One region of the Pseudoalteromonas sp. B131b genome, then DNA from elsewhere that is predicted to be linked to it. Evidence: predicted binding sites of a transcription regulator. Region 1 holds the regulator's gene; the other holds the start of a gene.
The links. The regulator sigma-54, encoded in region 1, starts transcription at its own class of promoters, with help from an activator protein. The targets are predictions, from matches to a motif close to GTTGGCACGNNNNTNGNNT.
Positions count from the first base shown of each region.

Region 2: a site for sigma-54 is predicted at 7,700-7,718, ahead of P4S65_RS18270 (hemerythrin domain-containing protein). Genes of this name have one in related genera too.

Region 1 covers NZ_JARLUZ010000001.1:207,109-217,464, forward strand. Annotated here, with positions in the region: gene mlaE (lipid asymmetry maintenance ABC transporter permease subunit MlaE) at 1-38, opposite strand, end outside; gene P4S65_RS01020 (ATP-binding cassette domain-containing protein) at 38-853, opposite strand; gene P4S65_RS01025 (calcium/sodium antiporter) at 1,122-2,090, shown strand; gene P4S65_RS01030 (KpsF/GutQ family sugar-phosphate isomerase) at 2,094-3,065, shown strand; gene kdsC (3-deoxy-manno-octulosonate-8-phosphatase KdsC) at 3,066-3,617, shown strand; gene lptC (LPS export ABC transporter periplasmic protein LptC) at 3,614-4,168, shown strand; gene lptA (lipopolysaccharide transport periplasmic protein LptA) at 4,158-4,700, shown strand; gene lptB (LPS export ABC transporter ATP-binding protein) at 4,697-5,422, shown strand; gene P4S65_RS01055 (RNA polymerase factor sigma-54) at 5,492-6,991, shown strand; gene hpf (ribosome hibernation promoting factor) at 7,018-7,305, shown strand; gene ptsN (PTS IIA-like nitrogen regulatory protein PtsN) at 7,310-7,762, shown strand; gene rapZ (RNase adapter RapZ) at 7,782-8,627, shown strand; gene P4S65_RS01075 (HPr family phosphocarrier protein) at 8,671-8,943, shown strand; gene mgtE (magnesium transporter) at 9,045-10,356, shown strand, end outside.
Region 2 covers NZ_JARLUZ010000002.1:67,311-77,666, reverse strand. Annotated here, with positions in the region: gene P4S65_RS18300 (hypothetical protein) at 346-693, opposite strand; gene poxB (ubiquinone-dependent pyruvate dehydrogenase) at 953-2,677, opposite strand; partial or broken gene P4S65_RS18290 (pseudouridine synthase) at 2,998-4,651, shown strand; gene P4S65_RS18285 (tetratricopeptide repeat-containing diguanylate cyclase) at 4,834-6,738, shown strand; gene P4S65_RS18280 (DUF6500 family protein) at 6,775-6,993, opposite strand; gene P4S65_RS18275 (hypothetical protein) at 7,023-7,277, opposite strand; gene P4S65_RS18270 (hemerythrin domain-containing protein) at 7,758-8,183, shown strand; gene P4S65_RS18265 (hypothetical protein) at 8,270-8,683, opposite strand; gene P4S65_RS18260 (TonB-dependent receptor) at 9,099-10,356, shown strand, end outside.

The DNA.
Region 1 (10,356 bases):
AGCGTCTTATGCCCTAATTTTTGAAATAAATCCAACATTATGCTTTTTCTCCAAGCAACTCATCTGCATATGTTTGAGCTGGAAAATGAAAAGGCACGGGACCATCAGACAACCCTTTTAAAAACTGTTGCACTAAAGGAGACTCATGATTGCGCATTTCGTCAGGTGTTCCACAACCAATTACACCCTGATCAGCGATAATAATAACGTGGTCAGCAATACTCATTACCTCGTTAACATCATGGGTTACAATTAAAGAAGACAAACCAAGCACTTCGTTGAGTGACTTAATTAATTTAACCAACACCCCCATAGAAATAGGATCTTGGCCTGCAAATGGTTCATCGTACATTATAAGTTCAGGGTCGAGCGCAATAGCACGTGCCAGAGCTGCGCGCCTAGCCATACCTCCCGATAATTCAGAAGGCATTAAATCTTTCGCTCCGCGTAGCCCAACAGCTTGCAATTTCATTAGCACAACCAACCGAATTAGGTCTTCACTCAACTCAGTGTGCTCCCTAATTGGGAACGCTATATTATCGAATACCGACATATCAGTAAACAACGCACCACTTTGAAATAACATGCTCATTTTAGTTCGCGCTTCGTAGAGTTCTTTGCGCGACATATTTGGGATACTACCACTTTCAAATAAAATATCACCGGAGTCAGGCTTAAGTTGACCGCCAATTAAACGCAACATGGTCGTTTTACCAATTCCGCTTGGCCCCATAATCGCAGTGATTTTACCTTTAGGAACGCTAAAGCTCATATTTTTATATATGCTTCTATCGCCTCTCGAAAAGCTAACATCCTTGACTTCTACTATTGATTGCGACAAGTCGCTCTCCATAACAATGTTCACTAGTGCACCTATTTTAAAGCTTTTTTAACCAAGATGGAAAAAACAATTCGTAAGATTTTGTAATACACTTGCAAAAAGGAGTATAAGACTCGTTTATAACGGCTTAACTGCAGCTTAAGGTGCTGATATAAGCGCCTTAAAATATTATTCAACAAGTTATTGTAATTAGAGTTGACCTGACTCTTTTATTTATACTTTCACCTTTGCTTTTGTTACTATTCGCGCCATCTGTATTTTGAATAACTGGCTTAATATAATGGTTACCTCGTTTGTTATTTTAATTCTTGGTTTTGCGGCTCTTGTTTGGAGTGCAGACAGGTTTGTTTATGGCGCAGCGGCACTTGCAAAAAACTTTGGCGTACCAACCCTAATTGTAGGCTTAACTGTTGTGGCAATGGGTTCGTCAGCCCCAGAGATGATGGTTTCCGCTTCTGCAGCGCTCGCAAATAAAACAGATACTGCAGTTGGTAACGCTGTCGGTTCAAACATAACAAACATTCTACTTGTGTTAGGTATTACAGCGTTATTTAGACCTCTGTCTGTATCTTCAAGTACATTAAAACGCGAAATGCCACTGGTCTTGCTGATATCATTCGCTACCTGGTATATTTTTTCAGACAATTATTTTTCATTAGCCGAAGGTGTCGCCTTACTTATTGGCTTTATCGTGTTTATAGGCGGTTTGATTATTATTTCACTGCGCGCAAAAAACCAAGATGACCCATTTATAACAGAAGCCTGTGACGACGTACCTAACGATGTACCAACTAAAAAAGCGGTATTTTGGTTAGTTATTGGCATGGTTCTACTCCCTGTTAGCTCACATTTTTTAATTGGTTCCGCAGTCGACATAGCTAAATACTTTGGCCTAAGCGATCTAGTCATTGGCTTAACTATTATTGCCATTGGCACGAGCTTACCGGAGCTTGCAGCTTCAATTGCCGGTGTATTAAAAAATGAAGATGATTTAGCTCTAGGCAATATTGTTGGTTCAAACATTTTTAATATATTGGCTGTGTTACCGCTCGCAGGTATTATTAATCCATCCATTATCGATCCGTCAGTAGCGAGTCGAGATATACTCATTATGATTGGTGCAACATTTGCTCTTATCATCATGTCATTGAACTTTAGAGGCACCCAACGCATCAATAGAATGGAAGGTGGCTTATTGCTTATCGCATTTTTGGGCTACCAAGGGTACATTTTTAGTCAAGTAGGGTAAATAATGACGACGCTGAACTTTATCGAACAGGGTCTTCGCGTTCTCAATATTGAACGCCAAGCACTTAATGACATAGCGCAATATGTAGATGAAAATTTTCATCACGCATGCCAATTAATGTTTGACTGCGAAGGTCGAATTATTGTTATTGGCATGGGTAAATCAGGCCACATAGGTAATAAAATTGCAGCAACACTTGCAAGTACAGGAAGCCCTGCCTTTTTTGTACACCCAGGCGAAGCTAGCCATGGCGATTTAGGAATGATCACCAAAAACGATGTTGTCATGCTTATTTCAAACTCAGGTGAGACGAGTGAAGTTTTAAATATTATCCCTGTTTTAAAACGCCTTGGTGCAAAAATAATCGCCATGACAGGCAATACTAAATCGACCATGGCAACACATGCAAATGTACATGTATGCATTAAAGTAGAAAAAGAAGCATGCTCTTTAGGGTTAGCACCAACGGCGAGCACTACAGCGACTCTTGCTATGGGCGATGCGATGGCAGTGGCTCTGTTAGAAGCTCGTGGTTTTACCGCCGATGATTTTGCGCTTTCTCACCCTGGGGGCAGTTTAGGCAAACGATTATTACTAACCTTAAAAGATGTTATGCACAGCGGCGCAAATACACCTATTATTAGCGTCTCACAAACCGTAAAAGATGCACTTATTGAAATGTCAGCCAAAGGCCTTGGTATGACAGCCATTGTTGATAAAAGTAATCAGCTAGTGGGATTATTTACCGACGGTGATTTACGCCGTATTTTAGAGCAAAGACTAGATATTCATACAACACAAATAGACCTTGTTATGACTAGGTCATGCACAACAGCTACACAAGATATTTTAGCTGCTGAAGCGCTTAATATAATGGAACACAAACGTATAAATGGCTTGATTGTTGTTAATGAGCAAAACCAGCCTATTGGCGCACTAAATATGCAAGACTTATTAAAAGCAGGAGTATTATAAATGCAATTTGAAGAACTCTATCAACCGCTGAGTGCTGATGCAAAAGCACGTGCTAAAAAAGTAAAACTACTTATATGCGATATTGATGGTGTATTTTCTGATGGCCGAATTTATCTTGGCAATCAAGGTGAAGAGCTCAAAGCATTTAATACAAAAGATGGTTTTGGCATTAAAGCGCTTATAAACAGTGGCTTTGAAGTGGCTGTTATTACTGGTCGCCATTCGCAGATAGTGCAACAACGTATGACCAGTTTAACAGTACAACATATTTATCAAGGTCAAGAAAACAAGCTTATTGCTTACGAAGAGCTAAAAAACAAGCTTCACCTAAGTGATGATCAAATTGCCTACATTGGTGATGATGGCCCCGATATGCCGGTAATGGAATTAGTCGGGTTTGCCGTTGCAGTTAACGATGCTCACCCACTAATCAAGCGTTTATCACATTACACGACACAGATGCTGGGTGGTTTTGGCGCAGTGAGAGAACTAACCGACTTACTTATGCTAGAGAACGACAAACCACTTACTAGCAAAGGTACTAGTTCATGAATACAGCGCGCATAATTTTAAGCGTTTTATTCATCAGCTGTATGGTTTGGCTTTGGTACCCTTATTTTGCACAAACAAATATGACAGCTCAGGTTGAAGCTGAAGTTATCGCTAAGCCTGATTATATTGCTATTGAGCTAAAACAAACGGCCTATGATGAAAATGGTAAAATTAATCATAAAGTTACAGCTGCTAAAATGGAATTATATCAACAGTTAGGCTTTACCTTTTTTGAAAAGCCCATTTTCACCTTATATAACGAAAAACAAACATGGCGAATAAATGCAGACGAAGCAACGTTATATGAAGGAAAACAATTAATTTTAGAAGGTAACGTGGTTGCCAAGAATCTTACTGATAATGCAATGATAGACAAGATTAATGCGGATAATATTCAAGTAGATATAAAACTACTCACGATGCGTTCAGAGCAACCCGTTATTGTTACGGGACCCAATTTAAAGATCACCGGTAAAGGCCTTGAAGCCGATTTAAAAACTGAAGTGATAAAACTTATTAACCATACGCGAACTATATATTATGACCAATAAAATTTCAAAAATACTTATTATTCCGACACTTATACTAGCTTTCAACCTTAGCGCTGCTGAACAAGCGATTCAACCTGCAGCGAATCAAATATCAATAAGTGCCGACAAACAAGAAGGCCAATTAAAAGAAAACGTCGGAATTTTTGAAAAAAATGTTGAGATTATTCACGGCAACCGCCGTATTACAGCCGACCGTTTAGAAGTACATAAACGTGATGAATTAGGCGATAATAAACAGCTACTAATTGCAACTGGTAGCCCTGCATATTTCGAAGAAAAACAAACTGACGGCACTATAATGAGCGCCAGCGCAAACGAAGTTCGTTATGATGTAGCTAAACGATTTTTAACCCTTATTGGCGATGCACAAGTATCGCAAGCGGGTCAAAAAATAAATGCCAAGAGTATTACTTACGATATACAACAGCAATTAATTAGCGCTGAAAAAGACGAAAACTCAACCGATCGTGTGCATACTATTTTAGTACCTATTGAGACTAAAAAAGAAAAAAACGATAAAGGTCAGCCATGAGTACATTAAAAGCAGAACTATTAGCTAAAAGTTATAAAGGCCGTGAAGTTGTAAAAAATGTAGGTCTGGAAGTAAAGGCTGGCAGCATAGTCGGGTTACTTGGCCCTAATGGTGCAGGTAAAACCACAACGTTTTATATGATTGTAGGCCTTGTACCTAGTGATAAAGGCAAGATTTCTATCGACGATAACGATATTACTCTTTTACCTATGCATAGTCGTGCTAGATTAGGCATTGGTTACTTACCCCAAGAATCATCAATTTTTAGAAAGCTTACTGTTTATCAAAACTTAATGGCTATTTTAGAAACACGTAAAGAGCTAAATAAGCAAGCAAGAGAAGACACACTTAACAATTTATTAGATGAATTTAGTATTCAGCACATTCGTGATAGCCAAGGTATGGCATTATCAGGAGGCGAGCGTCGCCGAGTTGAAATAGCGCGAGCACTAGCCGCTGATCCTAAATTTATATTGCTTGATGAGCCTTTTGCTGGTGTTGACCCTATTTCAGTGTTAGATATAAAGAAAATAATAGAACATCTTAAAAATCGTGGTATTGGTGTGTTAATTACCGACCATAATGTAAGAGAAACTCTTGATGTTTGCGAAAAAGCCTACATAGTTTCTCATGGTGAGTTAATTGCATCAGGCACTCCAGAACACGTATTAAACGATAAAACAGTACGTGATGTTTATTTAGGCGAGCAATTTAGGCTGTAACATTTACGCCATGTCTTTAAGCATCTGCTAGTATTAATTATAACAACATAAAAGGATTGTTAGAGATACATGAGGCAATCATTACAGCTGCGCATGGGCCAGCAACTTACAATGACTCCACAGCTGCAACAAGCAATTCGCCTGTTGCAACTCAGTACATTGGATCTCCAGCAAGAAATACAAGAAGCACTCGACAGCAACCCCCTATTAGAGGTTGAAGAGCAAGATTACGCCGAAGATTCTGCTGGTAAAAACGAGCAAAAAGCAGATAACGACGATGTCACTGTTAGCGCAAATGCTGATGATGTTCCGAGCGAATATGAGCAAGACAGTGGTGAAGCACTTGCTAAAGATACGCTAAGTGATGAAATGGCTATGGATGTTAGTTGGGATGAATATATGAGCGCAGCCCCAGCATCATCATCAGGACCAATGCCTGAAGATGAATCTATATACCAAGGCTCCTCAACTGAAACGCTCCATGAATACCTAATGTGGCAACTACAACTGACTCCCTTTAGTCCTACCGATGAAGCGATTGCGATTGCGATTGTTGAAGCCGTCGATGATTCGGGTATTTTAACACTGAGCTGCGAAGAAATTTTAGAAAGTTTTAATCAAGAGAACGAAGAAGACAACGAAGTTGAACTTGACGAAATAGAAGCTGTTTTAAAAAGAATTCAATTGTTTGACCCTGTTGGTATTGCAGCACGTAGTTTACAAGAATGCTTATGTATTCAGCTGAACCAATACGATAAAGAAACACCCTATATTAATGAAACAAAAATGATTTTAACCGAGCACATTGATCTATTAGCTGCTCGCGACTATCGTACATTAATGAAAAAAACAAAGCTCAAAGAAGAAGAGCTTAAAGAAATAATGACTTTAATACATACTCTTAGCCCAAAACCGGCGGATACTATAGTTAGAGAAGAATCTGAGTATGTAATTCCTGATGTATCGGTGAAAAAAATAAAAGGTCGCTGGGTTGTTGAACTAAACCCAGATAGCATGCCTAAAATCAGAGTCAACAGCCAATATGCAGCAATGTCACGCACCGTTAAATCAAGTGGTGATAGCCAGTTTATTCGCTCGCATCTACAAGAAGCTAAATGGTTTATTAAAAGTTTAGAAAGTAGAAACGATACACTATTAAAAGTAACTAATTGTATTGTTAAGCAACAACAAGGTTTTTTTGAGCATGGCCCAGAAGCCATGAAACCAATGGTTTTAAATGATGTAGCAGAAATGGTCGAAATGCACGAATCAACTATTTCACGCGTAACAACTCAAAAATATATGCATACACCTCGCGGTATTTTTGAGCTTAAATATTTTTTCTCAAGCCATGTAAGTACTGAAAATGGAGGCGAATGCTCATCAACAGCAATACGCGCTCTCATTAAAAAATTAATCGCAGCAGAAAACTCAGCAAAACCATTGAGTGATAGTAAAATTGCAGATATATTAGCTGAGCAAGGAATAAAAGTAGCGAGACGTACAATCGCAAAGTATCGCGAATCTCTAGCTATTCCACCGTCAAATCAGCGAAAAAGTTTGATTTAAGACGCTAAACAAAGAGGGTAATGCTTATGCAACTAAACTTAACTGGTCGTCACGTAGAAGTAACTGATTCATTAAGAGATTATGTAAATACCAAATTTGCGAAGCTAGAAAGACACTCAGATCATATTAATAATGTTCATGTCATTCTTGATATAGAAAAATCAAACCAAAAAGCTGAGGCAACGATTCATGTAAGTGGAGCTGAGTTATTTGCCTCTACTGAACATCAAGATATGTACGCCGCCATTGACTCGCTGATTGACAAGCTCGATCGCCAAGTTATTAAACACAAAGAGAAGCTTGCTCGACACTAATATTATGAAATTAAGTTCACTTATATGCCAGGACTGCAGCAGAGCTGCGGTCCTTTTTAATAGTAAAAAAAGAATTTTAGAGTTCATCAGTCAACTTGCTCATGACAAGCTTCCATATCTTTCTCAACAAGATATTCTCAGCGCCTTAATGAATAGAGAAAAACTGGGAAGCACTGGTATAGGAAGAGGTATTGCAATCCCTCATGGGCGAATGAGCGGTGCAGAAGAGCCTTTAGCACTCGTATTAGTAAGCGAAACACCTATTAATTTTGATGCAATAGATAATCGCCCTGTTGATATATTTGTTGCTCTCATCGTACCTGATGGCGATAACCAGCAGCACTTAAAGACGCTCGCAACGATAGCTGATAAACTAAATAATAAAGATTTTTGTAAACAGTTACGCAGCGCAAAATCAGATACTGAACTGTATCAAGTTATTGTAGAACAATCGTAATTAACATAATGGGTGATAAATGGAATTAATTATCATAAGTGGCCGTTCCGGTTCTGGAAAATCGGTTGCTTTACGCGTAGTTGAAGATTTAGGTTATTATTGCGTAGATAATATTCCAATTAATCTGCTACCTTCTTTAGTGAGAAGTGTATCTGATAACTACGACAAAATTGCAGTTAGTATTGATGTCCGTAATTTACCAAAAGAGCAAGATGAATTTAACGATATCCTTGAATACTTACCTGGCTTTGCTAAACCGACTCTGTTTTATCTAGACAGTGAGGATCAAACATTAATTAAACGTTTTTCTGAGACTCGCCGTCTACACCCGTTATCAGTTGACTCATTACCTCTTGATTTAGCTATAAAAAAAGAAAAAGAACTACTCGATGTTCTCACTACTCGCGCTGACTATATGATCGACACGAGTGATTTAAGTGTTCATCAACTTGCTGAATCAATTCGTGAAAAAATTCTGGGTAAAAAAGATAAACAACTCATTGTTACTTTTGAGTCATTTGGCTTTAAACACGGCATTCCTAAGGAAGCTGATTATGTCTTTGATGCACGCTTTTTACCGAACCCACATTGGGAGCCAGAATTAAAACCTTTAAATGGCTTAGACCAACCCGTAAAGGATTACTTAGCCAGCCACAGCATTGTCCAAAAGTTCACTTGGCAAATTCAAACTTTTGTACAAACATGGTTGCCACATTTAGAGCGAAATAACCGTAGCTACTTAACTATTGCTATAGGTTGTACTGGTGGGCAACATCGCTCAGTATATTTAGCACAAACGATTGGTGAAAGTTTTTCGATGACACATCCAAATGTAAAAATCCGCCATAGAGAACAAGAAAAATAACTCATTCAAAATAATCATCTGTTCAGCTTAGGTAGAGTAACTTATGCGTTTAGAAGACACTTTTTTAATAAAAAATAAATTAGGACTTCATGCAAGAGCCGCTACAGTATTAGCGCAACTTGCAATTAAATTTGATGCCTCAATCATGATATATCAAGATGATAAAGAAGCGCCTGGGGACAGTGTATTGGCTTTAATGCTACTGGAAAGCAGTCAAGGAAAAGAGGTAAAAGTAGTGTGTGAGGGCCCTGATGCCGAACAAGCTTTACATGCCGTTGGTCAATTGATAGCACAACGCTTTAATGAAGAAGAATAGCACTTAGCTAAAAACCGAAACTAAGATAAACTAAATGTGGTTAATTACCCCATTAATAAACCTCCCTATCCATAGTTATATAAAAATCAATAAGGACGCCAATGCCTGAAGCTTTTGAACAAGACTATCCACTACAACAATTAAAACAAGTGACAAAGTCGCTTAACAGTGGTCAATTTGTTCAAGTTAGGCGGATGTTAGCAAAAACAGCTCCTTGTGATACCGCATTATTATTAGAGTCATCGCCGCATAAAATTCGCCGACTACTTTGGCAATTGGTTGACCCTGATGTACAAGGTGATGTTCTTGAAGAGCTTTCCGAAGATGTTCGTTTAGGCATTATTGCCCAAATGGAACCTGAGCACATTGCAGCCGCAACTGAAGACATGGGCCACGATGACTTAGGTGAAGTACTCCGTAGTTTACCAGACACCGTTTATAAAGACGTTGTCAGCGCGATGGATATTCAAGACCGTGAGCGTGCAACACAAGCACTTTCATATCAAGAGCGTTCAGCTGGCGCGCTAATGAACACCGATACGGTAACCATTCGTCCTGATGTAACGCTCGATGTTGTACTTAGATATATTAGGCTACGTGGGGAGCTACCAGAAGGTACAGATGACCTATATGTTGTTGATAAACACAACTGTTTTATAGGCGCTCTATCACTGAGTACGTTATTAACGAACCCACCTGAAAAAATTGTTCGCGATTTGATGGATGAAGATTGTGAATCAATCCCAATTTCAATGGATGAAAGTGAAGTCGCGCAACTATTTGAGCGCCATAATTGGATATCAGCACCTGTTGTGGATGATAACGATCAATTACTTGGTCGTGTCACTATCGATGATATTGTTGACGTAATTCGAGAAGATGCAGAGCATAGTTTACTAGGCTTAGCCGGTCTAGATGATGAAGAAGATACCTTTGCGCCAGTACTAAAAAGCTCTAAAAAACGCTCAGTTTGGTTAGGTGTCAATTTACTAACCGCACTTGCAGCTGCCTTTGTTGCTAGCTTTTTTGAAGGAACACTAGATGTTTTACCTATTTTGGCGGTACTAAACGGTATTGTCCCTTCTATGGGTGGCGTTGCAGGAAGTCAATCGTTAACGCTTGTTATACGCGGTATTGCGGTAGGCCATATAAACCAAACAAACCAACGTTTTTTAATGATGAAAGAACTTGCCATTGGTGCGTTAAACGGTATTTTGTGGTCATTATTAATTGCAGGTGTTATTGCCCTATGGCAATGGGACTTTATGCTTGGTGGTGTACTTGCCTTCGCTATGTTTATGAACTTAGTCGTGGCTGGTGTGGCTGGCGCAAGTATTCCAATAATACTTAAAAGAATGAATATAGACCCCGCACTTGCAGGGAGTGTGGTGCTAACCACTGTGACAGATATTG
Region 2 (10,356 bases), on a different contig from region 1:
TTAATTGAGTAAAGCGAGTGAAACGTTACGCTAAAAACAACCGCCAAGTAGCAATTGAGGCCAATACTAAGTGTTTTAGCTCATTACATTGCACTTGAGTCAAACTCAAAAACCTCATATTGATTCCAACGTAAAAACAGTTCACCGCTTTCTAAATAACCTGAACTCTGGATAATAAATCTATCTCAAGCAGCTATTTTCAGCGCTAACTGCGTTGAATTTACTTGCAATAGGCCAGCTATTGACGCGTAAATTCGCCTTGTTTTCACTAAAAATCTCTGGCTAGAGAAAATAAATTTAAATATCACTATGATTCAATATTTTAGTAAATCTCTTAACCAGAGTTCAGGTTAAATACAGATTTATGTCATCACTTGATGGATAGCAAAAATCATCCCAGTGATCACAAAAAACTATCCAAGGTAGGGCTAATGCTGTTTCTTGATCCCAGCAAATTGTTACTGTTTGCGAATCATTTACTAAGCCCTTTAACCATTGGCGTGTTAACTCACTCCCTTGTGTGGAGTCGAATATTTTTGCTCCAACCGGAAAGTTAATGGGTGTGGCGGCAATTAATGTTCTTGCTTGATCTTCACTCAATGGATTGAGTTTATTTAGTGTATCTTTAGAAAAATCACCATGGGATGAGCTAATCCAGCGCCATGCTAAAGAAAAGTCTTCAATTTTGATCAACGCTCTATACCTACTTTTATAAACACGTAATTGACCTTATAGGTTATTACTATTACCTACTCTATACAAACTTCATGTTATTTTACTTTTAGTTCAACATGTTACAATAAAGCACTATGGTTTATTAATATTTAAGAAAGTATGTCCGACGTTTTTTACATTACGTGAAAGGCATACCTTGCAATAAGCACATAATAGAGGACATTATTGCTTCATACTTCCCTATTGAGCCAAAGTACTCAATAGGGAAGTAACTTAACTAACGTAACCAATTAGTTTTACCCAGTTCGACAACTTCATCGCCTTTGCCATTTATTAACGCCTTCATCATGTAAACACTAAAGCCTTTTGCTTGCTCTAATTTGATTTGCGGCGGCATTGAAAGCTCTTGTTTTGCGGTATCGACTTCTAAAACAACAGGTCCTGAGTAATTCATCATCTCGTTCATTGCCGATGGTAATTTTTCAGGGTCGTCCACATGAATCCCTTTTAAGCCACAGGCCTGTGCAATGTTAGCAAAGCTTGGGTTTTCTAAATCGGTATCGCCTGATAAAAACCCACTGGCTTTCATTTCCATAGCCACAAAACTAAGTGAGCGATTATTATAAACAACAATTTTTATAGGTAAATTAAGCTGTTTAAGCGAGATTAAGTCCCCCATTAACATCGAAAAGCCACCATCGCCACACATTGCAATTACTTGGCGGTCTCTATCTACAGATTGCACGCCCATTGCCTGCGACATGGCATTTGCCATAGAGCCATGATTAAACGATCCTATTAAACGGCGCTTTCCATTCATTGACAAATAACGCGCAGCCCATACTGTTGGTGTACCTACATCGCAAGTAAAAACAGCATCATCAGCCGCTTGCTCGTTGAGTAAACGTGTTAGGTATTGCGGGTGAATTAAATTTTGCGAGGTTTTGCCACTGGCGAGTTCATCGAGATCTTTTCGCGATTCTTTATAGTGCTTAGCACTCTTTTGTAAGTGCGAGTCTGTGCGCTCACCTTCAATATACTCAAGTAATGTGGCCACTGAATTTTTTGTATCCCCTAGCACGCCACAGTCAATTTGCACGTGTCGCCCGAGTGACGCAGCCTGATTATCAATTTGTAATATGGTGGTATTTTCAGGATAAAAAGCACGATAAGGAAAACTAGTCCCAATCATAAGTAACGTATCGGCTTCTTGCATTGCATGATAGCCCGACGCAAAGCCAATAAATCCGGTCATACCAACATCATAAGGGTTATCGTATTCAATAAATTCTTTACCGCGCATAGCATGCACAATTGGTGCTTGTAATTTTTCGGCTAGCGCAACAATTTCGTCGTGGGCATCCTTACAGCCAGCACCACACAATAAGGTTACTTTTTTACTTTTATTAAGATGAGTCGCCATTGCTTCAATATCAGATAAAGCGGGAGTATACGTTGCAGGTTTTGGCACGTTCCATTTTGGTTTGATAGCTTTAGGCATATCTTTTAATGCAATGTCGCCAGGTAACACAAGCACACTCACGCCTTTGTTTAATATTGCTTGTCGCATTGCGGTTTCTAGCAGGTACGGCATTTGCTCGGGGCTCGACACCATTTCACAATACACACTGCATTCTTTAAATAATTCTTGCGGATGGGTTTCTTGAAAAAAACTACTACCAATTTCAGGTGAAGGAATATGTGCGGCAATAGCTAATACCGGTACATTATTGCGCTGACAATCAAATAAGCCATTAATTAAATGAAGATTACCCGGCCCGCAAGAACCCGCACACACCGCAAGCTCGCCTGATAAATGCGCTTCTCCACCGGCTGCAAATGCGGCAACTTCTTCATGTCGCGTTCCTAGCCATTCAATTGTGCCCATTTTTCGCAGACTTTCACTAATGCCGTTAAGTGAATCGCCAGTCACTCCCCAAATACGTTTTACGCCAGCTTGTTCGAGAGTTTTAGTGATAAAACTTGCAATATTTTGACTCATAATATAGAACTCCTAAATATTCAGTTATTCTGTAAATTGATTTTTCGCCTCTGATCTATCAAGTAAGTCATCGTTTCGAAATGCGCTCAATTATTGAGAATCGATAAGCCTAAATATTTTGATAATGATAGATATATTACTACCGAGACTTTACTAACAAACGATACTCCTAGGTTTGCTACGCCCCATACTGATACATAAAACATGAATGTCCGCTTTAAAGTGTTTATGAATATGCGGGTGCGAGATTTTTAGTGGCTTAACTATGAATATGTTATTATGCGCTCAATTATTTTACTGAATGTTTTTCTCTTACTTCTATGTCAAATTCTGCTTCGTGCTTTACATTATTTTCTCAAAATATTGATTCTCTCGCGCTTCCTGAAAAGTTTACTTTCCCTTTTTATTACGAGCCGCAACCATTAGCTGTAGCAGCCACAAAACAATTACAGCAACAACTTGAAACGTTAACGCATTTAAAAGCAGAAAATGCCGGTAAAATGCTTGGGGTTTTAGTGGTGCAAAATGCTAAGCAACAATTAGGCTTTTTAAGTGCTTATTCGGGGCAAATTGAAGGTGATAAAGCCAATATTAGCTTTGTACCGCCAGTTTCTAGCATGCAACTGCAAGACGATAGCTATTTGGCTCAAAGTAAAATAATTAACGATATTAATGCTCAAATTGAGCAATTAGAAAATAGCGAACAACTGCATGAAGTTAATAGTAAACTTGATGATGCAACACAGAGCTACCAGCAAGCACTATTAGCTCAACAGGCAGTAATGCAAGCCGGTCGTCAGCAACGTAAAATACAACGTACCGAAGGCGAATTAGAGCTTAACGAAAGTGATTTTGAGCAGTTAAAAAATAAGCTTGCAGGGCAAAGTATCGTAGAAAAAAGCAACTGCTGGCACTTAAAGCCTATTGGCAAAATATAATCGAGTCACTGCAGCAAACACACATCAATATTTCTGATGAAATTGCTCATTTAAAAAAACGCCGTAAAACGCTTTCTAAAAGCTTACAAAAAAATTATTTGCGCAGTACCAATTTTTAAATGCAAATGGAGAAACTACAGATTTAAATGCTATTTTTGCAGCATTACCTGAGCACACTCCTCCTTCGGGTGCTGGCGATTGTGCTGCGCCAAAATTATTACAATACGCCTATAAACATGACTTAAAGCCACTTGCTATGGCTGAATTTTGGTGGGGAGCAGCGCCTAAATCGGCAATTAGGCAGCATAAAAATTACTACCCATCTTGTTACAGTAAATGCCAACCAATACTTGGGCATATGTTAAAGGGTTTAAACGTTGAAGATAACCCGCTACTTATCAACCCAGCTCAGGGTAAAGATTTAAGTATTGTTTATAAAGATGACGACTTACTTGTGGTAAATAAGCCCGCTGAGTTTTTATCGGTACCTGGCGTTAATATTAGTGACTCAGTTTATATGCGAATCAAAACGCAGTTTCCAGAGGCATCAGGCCCACTAATTGTACACAGATTAGATATGTCGACTTCTGGGTTATTGATGATTGCACTTAATAAACGTGTGCACAAAGCACTGCAAAAGCAGTTTATTGAACGCACTATAGATAAACGTTATGTCGCACTAGTTAATGGTAACGTAGCTGAGGACAGCGGAGTAATTGATTTACCCTTAGTGCTCGACTTTGATGATAAACCGCGCCAAATGGTGTGTTACAAACATGGTAAGCCGTCGCTCACTATCTGGCAGGTTTTAGAGCGTAACAACAACATTACCCGATTACAGTTATACCCTAAAACAGGGCGAACTCATCAATTAAGAGTGCATTGCGCACACAGTTTAGGTTTAAACATGCCAATTATAGGCGACACACATTACGGACAAAAAGCCGATAGATTACATTTACATGCAGAATACTTAGCATTTACTCACCCCATTACGCTCGAGCGATTGAAATTTGAAGTCGCTGCTGATTTTTAATCAAATGCATATGGCCACAACTGCTATATTATACAAATTATGGTTTTTATTAGTTAAATTGAAATCGTTTATGATTAAGTTTTTTTCAAAAAACAAATATAAAAATAGATTCAAGAAATAGCTTAACAAACAATATAAACAAAATTATTTCACTGATAAAAATAAGTCATCAAAGGGTTAAAATGACTAGCAATATACAAATAAACATTTTAGATAATACTTTATGGGCAAAGTGTATTGCTCTAGTCTCGTTTTTACTTTGGTGTAATTTTGCCTCAGCTAACGATGAGCCATATCCGCAAAATTACCAAGCGGCTCAAGCTCTCATCAATAACATAAAACTAAATGAAATAGACTATCTTCAAAATGAAGACAAACTCACTCAAGCGTTTAAAATAAGCAAAGAGCAAAATTGGGATAAACTTCATCTAGAAGCGGCCGCTTTGTATGCGGAGCTACTTTTTAGACAAGAAAAATACGAGGCGTTAAACACACACTTGTCTTATTACTTAAAGAACAAAGAGTTACCAAATCAAAAAAGTGTTCATTTATTATTTCTCGAATCACAACTGAAGTCTTTAGCGAGAAAGCCAAACCCAGCTCCAGCACTAATACTAGCCACGAAATTAGAAGAGAGCTTGCAACAGTATTCGACTAAAGAAAAAATCATTATTTTACGAGCACTTGCTTACTATTACACCGATACAGATTCATTGAAAAAGACCCTAAATGTTGCTCTAGAGGGGCTAGAATTAGCATTAAAAGATGACGATTCAGCATCTCAAGGATACTTTTTTAGAAAAATAGCCGATGCATACAATTATCTAAACGAAAAAGATAAAGCCGTATATTATGCAAAAAAAGCGGTTGCGGCATATGAGCAAACACAAGATGGGCTTTTTACTGCAAAAGCATATTGGAGTTTAGGCAATATATTGCTTGAGATAGAAAAACCTAAAGATGCCTTAATATACCTAGACAAAGCATTGCTCTATTTTAAAAAAGCTAATATGCAAAAAGGCTTAACCTTTGCTCAGTACTCAATTGCCAGTATTGAGTACTTACAAGCAAACTACGATAAAGCTTTAACTTTAACTAAAGAAAATATTGAGCTTGCTCTTTCTGCAGGTGTTCACGACATGCAACTCGCTTCACTCATTTTGTTAGCTGACATATATATAAAACTAGATTTACTTGATCAAGCAAATGAAGCAAACGATGAGGTATTTTTAAAATTAGATAAATTCAGCCGCAGTATTTATAAAGCCGATTTTTTAAGTAAACGCTATGAGCTAAAGCGACGCCTTAACTACACTGACGAGGCTTTTGAAGCAATTGAACAAAAACTCCTTTATACAAAAAAACACTACGAAGCTACCAGTGAAAGTAATATAAAAACACTTCAGGTCAAGTTTGAAGTAAAAGAAAAAGAAGAAAAAATACAGCAACTAGAGTACGAAAAAGACATTAGTGAACTACAAGCTAAAGAAGAGTACCAACAAAAAATAATTTGGCGACTTAGCGCTGCTATTGCATTTATTTTAGTGATTGCTTCATTATTTTTATTTTATCGGCAAGCTCGACAACGTCAAAAATATCACGATATTTCATTAACAGATTATCTAACAAATAGCCCTAATCGTAGAGGAATAATGCGCGCAGCAGAAGCAAAGCTTGATGAAGGTAAAATGACGATAGCAATTGTTGACTTAGACTACTTTAAAAAAGTTAACGACCAATTTGGTCACGATGTTGGAGATTTAGTTCTTATTGCCTTTGCAAAAGCTGTAAAAGAAACACTAAATGGTGATCATCAGTTTGGCCGCTACGGCGGCGAAGAATGGTTGTTTGCACTTAATTTGGTTGACGAACTAGCTATTCGAGATATATTTGACCAGCTCGCCACTAGGTTTACCGAGCATTGTAGTAATATAAAAGACCTTCCTAGTGATACAAAAATCACTTTTAGTGTGGGAGCCTCTGTAAGTAGCCCTTTAAAAAGTACACTAGATGTTCTTATTAAGCATGCAGATAAATTACTTTATAAAGCAAAAGAAAACGGAAGAAAACAAGTCGTTGTTGATTAAATAAGCACAGCTAAAAGTATTGGCTCATTTACTTGACTAAAGTCCGTCTAAAACCATCTGTTTAATTTTATGTGCTTTTACAAAATGATCTAATTTATGGGTGTGTATCCACCAAGTAGCGGCCTCCATAAGTAGCTCTGGGTCGTCGTTTTTATTGGCAAAAAATGCATAAAAAGAAAGCCCCACATTTTCGCCTTTAGCTGCTATTTTTTTATCGCATACGGTAATTATTTTTGCTCTTAGTTCTTCTCTCATACATACCTTATTTAATTATATTTTTACTATTAAAATACGCCATTTAAAACGCTAACGATTAGCTGTAAAAGGCTTCTATCAACCAAGCCATGATTCTCAAGCTCTTTATTAGGCGTATTTACTTTTGCAGCTTTGCATTCATTATCTAATGTCTCATTTTTACGTGTATCGGTTTCGTATGCAATATCTGCTTGTTCCATACATTTTGCCGAGCCTGCGTAAGGCTTCGCCGTACAAGCGCTTAGTAATAATAAAAGTGAAATTGCTATCAACAATTGCTTCATAACCAATCCTATTTTTACGCAACTTATTTACTTTAAATCACAGCTGCAAGTTAGGGTCAGAACGCGAGGCAGTACTACATGCACTCAGTAGAGCGCACAGCAATAATGCGGCGATGGGGGTTTTTATGTTCATCCTTAAACTATCCTATTAAGTTAACGTGCTACCTGCATTTATACCGATTGATGTTATATGTGGGAGTAACATATAGGTTGTACCTAAATAACGCTGCTACTTTATCACTGCAATAAAATAAACAACCAGTAAATATTTGTAAGGTTCTGTAGGGATTTATACTCACTTTTATAATTGAACTACGCAAAAACCTGAAATTATTGCATTCATGCAAATGTAAAATTTACAGTGATAGCAGCCTAAGAATAAAAAAATTAAAATATATTCATTAAAATACAATAACTTAATATTTGGCATTTCGTTTGCTAGTTAGTGTTATAAGCAAATAAATTGTAAAAGGACTAATTATGAATATTTTTGAAGCGCTACGTCACGATCACGACAAACAACGAAAATTAGTAGATGCGCTTATTCAAACACACGGCGACACAGAGCAGCGCCACAAGTTAATGGATGAGCTAAAAACAGAATTAGAAGAACATGCAAAATTTGAAGAACGTTACTTTTATAACCCACTTATGTTTGATGACTTAACTCATGAAAAAGCACGCCACAGCGTAGCTGAACATCACGAAATTGATGAATTAATTGAACAACTTGAAGATACAGAAATGAGCTCGTCTGCATGGTTAGTTACAGCTAAAAAGCTGCACCATTTGGTACATCATCATTTAAGTGAAGAAGAACACGAAGTGTTTCAATTAGCGGGTAAAGCACTTAACGAAGGGCAAAAAGAGAGCCTTGCTGAGCAATATAACGATGCTATGCACTAGTTGCATAACATATAAATCGACTTCCACACACTCCCTGTGTACTTATTGGTTATAAGCCATATGGCTTATAACCATTTTTTCTTTTACTACTTCACAGTAAATTTCACGTCTTGGTCGCGTAATAAGTAAAGTGTAAAACACGCAGCCCACATTGGCCATGCAGTGAAGAATAATAAGTTATTAAAGCCATCTATGTATTGGTTATAAGATGAAAGCGTAGACAAGCCATGCATCACAAAAATCACACCATAAGTAATGCGTTTTTTAATACCCGCTAAAAATGCCAATACTAATACAAGTTGCAGAGCACCGATAACATAAGCAACCATGTCTGATGAACCGCTGATCCCATAAAAGTGCTCGAAAATACGTGCGCTATGGCCTGGATTTACGAATTTATCGAATGTCCACATGATCATTACAATAAAAACGCCTAAACGAAGCGATAAAAGAGACCACTGCAGACGTTTTTGTACGTCTGAACTCATTGAACCTGTCATAAAATTCCCTCAAAAATGTATAAATAAACCTTGAAGTAATCAAGACCGTATTAGTTAGTTTTTATTTCAACACAGCGTAATTATTTTTGCTTATTTTACTTTTAGAAAATAAAGCGTGGATTATTTGAAATATGCAGATTTATTATATGGAAGTTAATACATAATAAAAGGTTAACTACCCAAAAGTAGACTACAATAAAAAGCCGATTAAAAGCAATAATTTACAGGGAATATCATACAATTGATCTATTGATGTTTCATCCACTAATGAAACAACATTACTTAATTACAGCCCCTAAAAAGCAACTGTTTTTATAATGTTCTATAAACAAAAAGAATCGAAGGTTTACTGAAAGTTATTTTTAAACCTTTCGGTCTTTATCGACATCAACATATAACCGTAGAGAGAAAACGTTTGAAACACGCATACTTGGCTTTATCCTTAGCCGCCATATTAAATACACCACTTAACTCATTTGCAGCTGAAGAATTAAAAATAACAAAAAATGATGTAATAGAGCACATTGAAGTGGCGGGCCAAATTACTAAATCTCAAGGCCTTTCAGTTAAAGATACCACTGTAGATGGCCCGTTTGGTGATAACTTAGCACTACAAGATATAGCCCGCTCGGTAACACCAATTTCAAGTGAGTTAATAGAGCAACTTAATATTACTACGCTACAAGATGTATTAGCAGTAAGCCCTAATACCTATTCAGCGAGTGGCTTTGGTGCACCAAGTTTGCCAACAATTCGCGGACAATTGGGTGAGCTTTTTCAAGATGGTACACGCCGCCAAGCTGGCAATAATGGTTTTGGGGTGCCGTTATCGTTCAACGCAGTAGAACAAATTGATGTTGTAAAAGGCGCACCGCCGGTTCTATTTGGCTCAAGTCAACGTAACGGCGGCTTTGTGAATCTACATTCTAAAAAAGCATCTACCGATGAAAGCAAAGGCAAAGCAAGTTTATCCGCGGGCCGGTGGGATCAATACCGCGTTTTGGTCGATTACAGCGCACCGATTGTAAAAGACAAAGTTGGCTTTAGAGTGAGCGCTGAGCACATAGATAACGGCAGTTACTATGATTTTTCAGGTACTAAAAGTGACAGCCTATTTGCTGCCCTTCGGGTATTACCTGATGACAAGAGCAGCTGGGATCTTAACTTTGAGTTGTACCAAGTTGAATTTACCGATAACGCAGGTATTAACCGCCCAACACAAGTACTCATAGATCATGGCTTATACATTACTGGCCAAGGCGTACAAGCAAATGGCAGTACAATACCAGCGGCTGGTTCTATTGTTTCACCTACTGGGCAAGTAAAAATAGACCGTAGTACGGTACTTACCGATCCTGATAATCAAAACGAAGCTACTACTTACTTACTACACAGCATTTATAAGCGTGAACTTTCCAGCAATGCATCAATAAAAAATATTACGTATTTTCAGCACTTACAACGCGAAGAAATTGCACAAAACAGCTTTGTTGAAATTATAGACGGTGCCGATACCGCGCAAAATCGTACCGAATTGACTTACCAATGGAGCAATGAACAGCAAACAATTTTTGCATTTGATGTGCGCTATAATCGCGTATTAGGCTATAGCCAATTTACTACCGAAGCCGACTTGCCTATTGATTTAACTGGCCCAATTTCAAATCGTCGTA